2 regions of the Pedomonas mirosovicensis genome follow, and region 2 is predicted to be linked to the other one. Evidence: riboswitches for the same ligand, from Rfam matches in the RefSeq annotation. Region 2 holds a riboswitch; the other holds the start of a gene.
The links. A riboswitch is a leader RNA that binds a small molecule or an ion and turns the genes downstream of it on or off. The one in region 2 is predicted to bind cobalamin.
Positions count from the first base shown of each region.

Region 1: another riboswitch for cobalamin. It lies ahead of metE (5-methyltetrahydropteroyltriglutamate--homocysteine S-methyltransferase); the one in region 2 lies ahead of L0C21_RS10770 (TonB-dependent receptor plug domain-containing protein).

Region 1 covers NZ_JAKFIA010000002.1:713,965-718,381, forward strand. Annotated here, with positions in the region: gene L0C21_RS15910 (ABC transporter permease) at 1-762, shown strand, start outside; gene L0C21_RS15915 (efflux transporter outer membrane subunit) at 767-2,185, shown strand; cobalamin riboswitch at 2,294-2,503, shown strand; gene metE (5-methyltetrahydropteroyltriglutamate--homocysteine S-methyltransferase) at 2,618-4,417, shown strand, end outside.
Region 2 covers NZ_JAKFIA010000001.1:2,265,581-2,269,997, forward strand. Annotated here, with positions in the region: gene L0C21_RS10770 (TonB-dependent receptor plug domain-containing protein) at 1-1,883, opposite strand, end outside; cobalamin riboswitch at 2,061-2,260, opposite strand; gene L0C21_RS10775 (hypothetical protein) at 2,404-2,940, shown strand; gene L0C21_RS10780 (patatin-like phospholipase family protein) at 3,076-4,417, opposite strand, start outside.

The DNA.
Region 1 (4,417 bases), on a different contig from region 2:
GTTCAGATCATCCTGGATGGCCGCCGCTCCAATGCCTCCCAGATCGTGGCGGGTTATCTCAGTCAGATCATTAGCAGTGTCGCGGCCGAAGCGCACCCGCGGCCAGACGGGCATGCACCCGTTACGTGGACCACGGTGACCCACTGGTTCAATCCCAACCTGGAGTATCAGTGGTTCGTCATGCCGGGACTGATCGTCGTTATCGGCTCGCTTATGGGGCTTGCCATCACTGCCCAATCGGTCGCGCGCGAGCGGGAGCTGGGCAGCTTCGATCAGCTGATGGTCTCACCCCTGCGCGTTCATGAAATTCTGATCGGCAAGATGACGCCGCCGCTGCTGATCGGTCTTTTCAATGCCACCGTTTATATCCTGCTGATCCCAACAGTGTTCGGGGTGCCGCTTACCGGTTCGCTCCTGTTCTTCTATCCCGCGATGATTGTCTATCTTCTCTCCCTGATTGGCGTCGGCATGCTGGTCTCGACTCTCTCCTATACCCAGCAGCAGGCTTTTCTCGGCTCTTTTCTGGTCAGCGTGCCTGCGGTCTTGCTTTCAGGGTTCGCAACTCCGATCGACAACATGCCCGCGTGGCTTCAGGCGGTAACGGTGATTAATCCGCTCAGATACTTTCTCATCATATCCGAGGGGGTCTTCCTGAAGAACATGCCGGCCGATGCGATCCTTGCCAACACCTGGCCTATGGCGCTGATTGCGCTGGTTACGCTCAGCGCCTCGGCCGTCCTCTTCCGCGCTCGAATGGAGTGAGGCCATGTATCGCCGTCTTGTTCTGCTGATGGTATCCGCCGCAGCTCTAGCGGCCTGTACGGCGGTCGGTCCAGATTACGCGCCGCCACCGATGCAGGTTGCCCCTGAATGGCAATCGCCGGCGGATACGCGAGACATTGATACTACCTGGTGGCGCACGCTCAAGGACCCGATGCTGGCGGGTCTGATCGATACGGCGCTTAGGAACAATTTCGACCTACGGGAAGCTGAGGCGCGCCTGCGCCAGGCGCGGGCGGACCGGGACGCGGTGCGCGGCCGGGCTCTGCCGGCGATCGACGCGGCGGGCTCTGCCACCAAAAATCGCCTCAGCGAAAATGGCCAGATTCCGGTCAACCGCATTCCAGGCTTTGATCCGACCTTTCCGCTTTACGACATAGGCTTCGATGCCTCTTGGGAGATCGACATTTGGGGGGCGACGCGGCGGGCCGTTGAAGGCGCTGAGGCGCGGGTGGAAGCTGCTGAGGAGGCGCGCCGCAGCGTCCTCCTCAGTATCGTTGCGGAAGTGGCCAGAAGCTATGTGGATTTGCGTGCGGCGCAGGCCCGCCTTGCCAGCGCTCGCAACGATGCCGAGGCACAGCAGGAGGTCGCCCGCCTTGTCGGTGCACGCTATCGGGCGGGCGAGGCATCAAGGTTCGATTTCGCGCGGGCCGATGCCCAGGCGCAAACGACGACGGCGGAGTTACAAAGTCTGGAGGTCGATGCAACGGCCGCCGCTTACCGGATCGGGGTGCTGATCGGCCAGCCGCCTGAGAAAATCCCTGAAACGCTGCTGGTCCGTGGAGCGCTTCCCCAAGCGCCTTCAGTCGTCCCCGTTGGCCTGCGGGCGGACCTGCTGCGCCGCCGACCGGATGTGCGTCAGGCAGAGCGCGAGCTGGCGGCAGCGACGGCTGACATCGGGGTGGCAACGGCGGACCTGTTTCCGCGGTTTTCGCTGATCGGTGGGGTGGGGCTTCAGGCAAGAGATACGGACGATCTGACGTCGGGGGACAGCTTGCGTTTCCAGGCTGGGCCCACCTTCCATTGGCCCCTGTTTTCGGGCGGGCGGATCCGGGCGCAGATCCGCGCCGCCGATGCCAAGGCCGAAGCCGCCGCTGCCCGCTATGAGCGGCTGGTCATCTCGGCGCTATCCGAAAGCGAGACGGCGATCAATCGTTTCTCAGCAGCGCAGGAAACGCGCCGGCGGAGTGAAGCTGCCCGTGCCCAGTCGGCCGTAGCTCTGGACTTGGCCCGGCAGCGATACCGGGCGGGCGAAGATGATTTGATCGTACTTCTCAACGCGCAATCTGCCTTTAGCCTCGCTGATCGGCAGAGCGTCGAGGCCCGGGCGGCGGAACTGAATGCGCTGATTGCACTCTACAAGGCCCTTGGGGGCGGGTGGGAACAAGGCGAAGGCGGGGCATAACGCATAAGATGCGAAAGTCCCGCCCGGTACTGCAGATGATATCGCTTTAAAAGAATATCACGACATAAACATGTCTTTATGTCTATTGACTTCAGCCCGATGCGCGGTCAATCTTCGCTGTGTCGTGGTTCTCCGGCGCGTCTTGCGCGTCGGAGCTAAGAGGGAATCCGGTGCGCCATTGGCAATGCCGGAGCTGCCCCCGCAACTGTAAGCGGCAAGCTGAAGTCCATCACGCGTCACTGAGGGAATGCCCTCGGGAAGGCCGGACGGAGGCGACGACCCGCGAGCCAGGAGACCTGCCGCGACGCCATAACGTCCCTGGGCGGGGTGTCCCGGTGGTACGCACAGTTTGCGGCCAGGGGCGCTTTGTTCCTGACTTCTTACGCGCGTCCGCTCGGCCTTTGCCCCCAACATTGAAATGGGGTTGAGCCGATGTCTCTTACTTCCTTACCTGTCAGCACTCTTGGCGTGCCGCGGATCGGTCCGCGCCGCGAACTGAAACTCGCTCTGGAAGCCTACTGGTCCGGCAAGTCTGATGCGGCAACGCTATTGCAGGCGGCAGCACGTTTGCGCGCCGAAAACTGGGCGCGCCAGAAGGCCCTCGGCGTAACCAACATCCCGTCGAACGACTTCTCGCTTTACGACCATGTGCTCGATACGAGTGTCATGGTCGGCGCCATCCCTGATGTCTATGGCTGGACCGATGGCCCCGTGCCGCTCGACACCTACTTCGCCATGGCTCGTGGCAGCCAGGGCGGTGGGCACAGCGACACCTGTTCGCATGGCTGCACTGCTCACAGCCATGGCGTGCCGGCTCTCGAGATGACCAAGTGGTTCGATACCAACTACCATTACATGGTGCCAGAGTTCACCACAGGACAGCAGTTCCGTCTCGCGTCCATCAAGCCAATCGAAGAGTATCTGGAAGCCAAAGCGCTTGGTTATGAGACGCGCCCCGTTCTCCTGGGGCCGGTGACCTACCTGAAACTCGGCAAGAGCAAGGATCCCTCGCTCGATCCTCTGTCACTCCTTGAGAATCTGCTGCCTGTCTATGTGGAGGTGCTGGAGCGCCTTGCCGCAAACGGTGCAACATGGGTTCAAGTGGACGAGCCCTGTCTGGCGCTTGACCTCGACGAGACGGCACGTGCCGCATTGCGGACGGCATACGGCCTGTTTGCGAAGCAAGTACCGCAGCTGAAGGTCATGCTGACGACCTACTTCGGTGGGCTTGACGATAATCTGGGGACGGCCCTCAGCCTGCCGGTTGCGGGTCTCCATCTCGACCTTGTCCGGGCTCCGGAGCAACTGGAGGCCACGCTGGCCAAGGCTCCGTCCGATCTGGTGCTTTCGCTCGGCGTTATCAACGGCCGCAATGTCTGGCGCGCCAACCTGTCCCAGATTCTTGACCGTCTGGAGCCGATCGTTGCCGAGCATGGCGCGGAGCGGTTCGAGATTGCGCCATCCTGCTCGCTCATTCACGTGCCGATCGATCTTGAGTTGGAGACGGAGCTGGACCCGGATGTGAAGGAATGGCTCGCCTTTGCCGCCCAGAAGATCGGCGAGTTGTCTGTTCTTGGCAAGGCACTTGCTGGCGGTCGGCAGACCGTGGCGCAGCAATTGACCGCCTCCACCAAGGCAGCTGAGCGGCGTACAACCTCCGCCAAGGTTCACGATGTGGCCGTTGCAGCCCGCATCAAGGCAGTCAGCCCGGAAATGACAAGGCGGTTCGGTTCCTTTGCGGAGCGTTCACGGCTTCAACGTGCAGCGCTGAACTTGCCGCTGTTCCCGACGACGACGATCGGTTCCTTCCCTCAGACGGAGGATGTTCGAAAGGCGCGTGCTGCCCACGCCAAGGGTGCGCTGAGCATTGTCGACTACAAGGCCTTTCTGCGCCGGGAAACCGAGGCTGCCGTGCGCTGGCAGGAGGAAATCGGACTTGATGTGCTGGTGCATGGCGAATTCGAGCGCAACGACATGGTGCAGTATTTCGGCGAGCGGCTTGCGGGCTTTGCCTTCACCAAGCATGGCTGGGTGCAGAGCTATGGCTCACGCTACGTCCGGCCGCCAATCCTGTTTGGGGATGTGTCGCGGCCTGCGCCCATGACGGTTGAGTGGTGGCGCCATGCCCAGTCGCTCACCCAAAAGCCGATCAAGGGCATGCTGACCGGGCCGGTTACGATCCTCAACTGGTCGTTCGTCAGGGACGATATCCCCCGCGCGCTTGCCTGCCGC
Region 2 (4,417 bases):
GCACCGCGCCCGAGGGTGCCGTAACCGCTGACGACCTCGTAGTCGGCATCGAACACGTTATCGACGCGGCCGTAGACCTCCAACCCCGGCAGGATGGCGTAGCCCGCGCGCAGGTCGACCAGCGTGTAGCCTTCCAGCCGGTTGACCTCGCCCGCGGAATCATAGCTGTCGCCGGTGAGGGTGAGGCTGGCCGAGAAATTCAGCTTCTCAGTCGCCGCCCAGTTCACCGAGGTCTGGAAGCTGTCGCGGGCGCGGCGGGCAAGGTCGGTGTCCGTCACCTCGTTCAGCGGCTCAAGCCAGGTGTAGTTGGCGCGGATGACCAGCGGGTCGATGGGCTGCAGCAGCAGGCCCAGCTCGACGCCCTTGAACGAGGCGCGGGCCACGTTGTCGTAATAGCCCCAGCGGCCGTCGGCGCACATGGGGTCGCCCGTGGTGCAGTTCACATAATCGATCTGGTTTTTCAGCTTCTGCTGGAAGTAGGTGCCGCTCACGCGGATGCGCCCCTCGACGAAGCCCTGATCGAAGCCCACTTCCCAGCCCTTGCTGGTTTCGGCGTCCAGATCCTCGTTCCCGTAGACGCTGTAGAGCTGATAAAGGCTCGGGGCCTTGAAACCCTCGCCCCAGTTGGCGCGCAGCAGCGTGTCGGTCTCCTCGATGCGGTAGGCCCCGGCGACGCGGAAGGTGGCGTGATCGCCAAAGGTGTCGTGGTCGTCATACCGCGCGCCCGCCGTCAGGGTGAGGCGCTCGAACAGCGTGGTCTGGCCCTGGGCGTAGAGGCTGTGAATGTCCACGTTCGCCCGCAGGGGCGCGGCATCGCCCAGCGCGATGTTGCGGATCTTGGTGCGCTCCGTCTCCGCGCCGAAGGTGATTTCCGTCGCCGGGCCCGCGCGCACCGTGCCCTGGTATTCGAAACGGCGGGTCTGGCCGCGCGTGTCGTTGGTCTTGAGGTCGGCGTCATAATCGGCGCGGTCCGTGCGGCTGTAACCCACCGCGAGGCGGTTGGAGAACGCGCCGCCAAGGGCATCGACGGTGACGCCCGCATAGCCGGAGTAGAGGGTGTTGGTGCTGTTGTTCTGCGTGTCGGCGAACATGTAGAGCGGCGGCGGGAAGCCGTCGTAGTCCGCCCGGCCGCGATTGTAGAGGCCCTTCAGGTCCAGCCGCACGTTGTCCGCCAGCCGCGCGCCCACGCTGCCGAGCACGGACCAGTTGCGGTAGCCGTCCTTCTCGGTGTTGCCGTCGTCCTTGTCGGCGGCGGAAATGCCGTCCGTGTCGTAGAAGCTGGCGGTCAGGGAGCCGGTGACGGCCTCGGTGCCGCCGGAGACGGTGCCCGCCGCGCGCCAGCTGTCGAAGCTGCCGCCCTCGACCAGCCCTTCGGCGTGCAGGCCGGGCTGGCCGGAGGTGGTGATGATGTTGATGACGCCGCCGATGGCGTGGCTGCCATAGAGCGTGGACTGGGGCCCGCGCAGCACCTCGACGCGCTCGATGCCGGTGGTGACGATATCGGTGAGGTGGGCGGTGCCGGCCGGCGTCGAGGGGTCGTTGATGCGGACGCCATCGACAAGAACCACCGTTTCCTCGCCGCCGACGCCGCGCAGAAACAGGGACGTTTGCGCGCCGGGCCCGCCGCTGCGGACGACGGTGACGCCCGGCACCTCGCGCAGCACGTCGGTAAGCATGGTTTTGCGGGTGGCCTTGATGTCCTCGGCGGTGAGGACGGAGACCGACGTGCCGGTAACGCCCAGGCTCTGTTCCGTGCGGGTGGCGGAGACGATGATCTGGTCCAGCGGGTTGACGGGTTCCAGGGCGAACGCGGGCTGGGCCGCGAAATTCAGCGCTATGGCCGCGGTAACAAGAAAGAGACGATTTACGTGGCAGGGCGACATGCCTGACCTCCCAAACGCAAGCAGGTTCCAGTCTGTCAGGGAGAGCCGGCCGGCTGGCCACAGGCGGACAGGCGATGATATCGCGCAGCCCCCGCTCCGGCATCCGGCGCAGCAACCCTGACGGTTGATGTCGCCGTTCCGGAAGAACCCGTCGCACACCGCTCGACCCGGCAGCATGCAAGGCGACGACAACAGGCAGGTCTCCTGGCTTCCGGGTCTGCGCGCACGCCTTCCGCCTTCCCAGTTTCCCAGTGGCTTCAATCGAAGGCGGCGCTCGCCGGTTACAGTTGCGGGGACAGCCGTGGCCTGGGGGCAAGCCCTTGCACCACATTCCCCTTTTAACCCCCTTTCGGGGGGCCTGTTGCGGGGGTGAGGGCTAGTGCGGCGCGCAAGGCCCGTCAAGCCCCCATCGCAGCAAGGGCCGGGAACAGGCGCGCAAGTAAGACCTCAGCAAACTGGACTTTTTCGCGCGGCGCGCCAGATTGCCCGAAAGAGAAAAGAACAACACGCAAGGACTACCGTGCTTCATGCTTCCTCAGGCGCACGCCGCACCTCGCATAGCGCCCAGCCGCAACTGGAGTTCACCCTTCCCGCCCCCCGCAAGTCCGCACAGGCCGCGCCCGACCGGCCAGCGCAGGAAAACGACAGGCCAATGACCGACGACAGCGACGACGATGACTCGCCGGTCTTCGCACTGGTGAAGGAAAGCGGCATCGACGGCGTAAAACGCACTCTTTATCTGGTGCTGGAGACGACGCAGGGAGAGCTGTTCCGGCTGGACTTCACCCCAGGGTGCGTTCCGCTGGCGGTGGCCGCCCTCTCCGCCGAGCTGGGCTTCCTGCAGCGCCAGCAGGCGGACAGCGCCATGCCCGTGCAGCCGATCATCGCCGATGCCTGTCAGCTGGGGGAAACGGCGGACGGCAGCCCCGCCCTCATCGCCACCATGGAAGGCGGCGGTGAGCTGCCCCTGCAGGCGAGCCTCAAGACCCTGCAGCGGCTGGCCAAGGACATCGAGGCCTATATGCGCGTGAAAGCCCCCGGCCCCGCCCGGCCATAAGGCCACTTCCAGCGGGCGCGACCGTTCGTGAAGAGCGCGGCCGGGTATGCGTGGAGGAAGCCCAAGGGGAAGCCTGGCGCTTGTGCGCCTGCGCGCACGCCCCCTGCCAATCAAAACTTCCCTGCCTGAAATCTGTTAGAAAATCGGCACGATGCGGGCCTGCGGCAGCGGGGTTGGCGCGCCCTCCGTCAGGTCCTGCGCGGCGGTGCTCCAGGTTTGCGCCTCGGCGCAGATCTTCTGCAGGCGGCGCAATGCCTCATCGGCCTGAACGGCGGTGAAGCCGTAGGGCTCGCCGCTGGGCGCGCCGCTCCACATGCGCGCATAGGCGTGCCGGTTGGCGTCGGTCAGCGGCGGCGCCAGGCCCTCGGCGAAGGTGATGGTGAACCGCTCGATCGCCGAGGCGGCATTCCGGTAGCGGATCCAGAAATGGGCGTCGAAATCGAAATCCTCCACAAGCGTTTCGCCCGCCTTCGCCCCCTTGCCCGCCACCCGCCGCAGAACCTCGCCGGGCATGTCGAGCTTCATCCCGCCTTCATCCGCCGCCAGCGCGATGCGAACAACGCGGTCGCGGTGGCCGGGCGCGCGCGCCTGCAACAGGTCGCGCCAGTTCTGCATGGTGGCGATGATGGCGAACAGGAAGCTGGAGAGGTCCGCGAGGCCGCCCTTGCCGGTGATGGACCGGTAGCGCGGGGCCCGCCCCTCCCGCGTGCTGCGCGGCAGCGTGACCACCTGCTCCGGCGGCGGGTTTTGATCCGGATAGACCAGATCGATCGCGAAGGTGGGCCAGCGCGGCAGCGGCGCGTCAAACAGGTGAACGGGGAAGTTGCTGGCCGCGCCGCCATCGGTGAACCAACAGACGCGGAAGTCATTCTCCGAGATGGGGCAGGCGTCAATATCGATCAGCGCGCCATCCTCCGCGCCGCCGAGCGCCAGCGCGTCAACGCTCTCGACGAAGCGCGGGCGGTCGTGCAGCCCGGCGCGGGGATGCGCCCGCCCTTCGGCGCGCAGGCGCTGCCAGTCCAGCTCATAAAGGGGAACGGCGCTGATGAGCAGCGGAAAGCTGAGGCTCATGCGCGCGGCGACCACGATGGGCAGCGCGCCGTCCTTCGGCAGTTCATAGAAGATCGGGTTGGCGCGGGGGTAATGGCAGGGGGCGTGGGCCTTCATCCAGGCAACGACCGGCGCCGGGAAGAGGCGCAGAAACTCATCCTCCCGAAACCACAGGCGGCCCTGGACGAACGGAATGGTGCGCGGCTCGGAATGGGAGACGTTGGTGGTGATGATTTGCAAATCGAGCGTGCGGGGCCCCTCGGGCTCGCCTGCATAGCGCGGCGCGTCCCACAGATCCCGGAACACCACGGGCCGGCCATCCGGGTCCTCAAGGCCCGCCACCTGGCGGATGGTCTCGTGCATCCATTCAGTGAGCGCGGGGGTGGAGAAACCCGGCTGCCGGGTGCCGGGGCACAGGCCGAGAAAG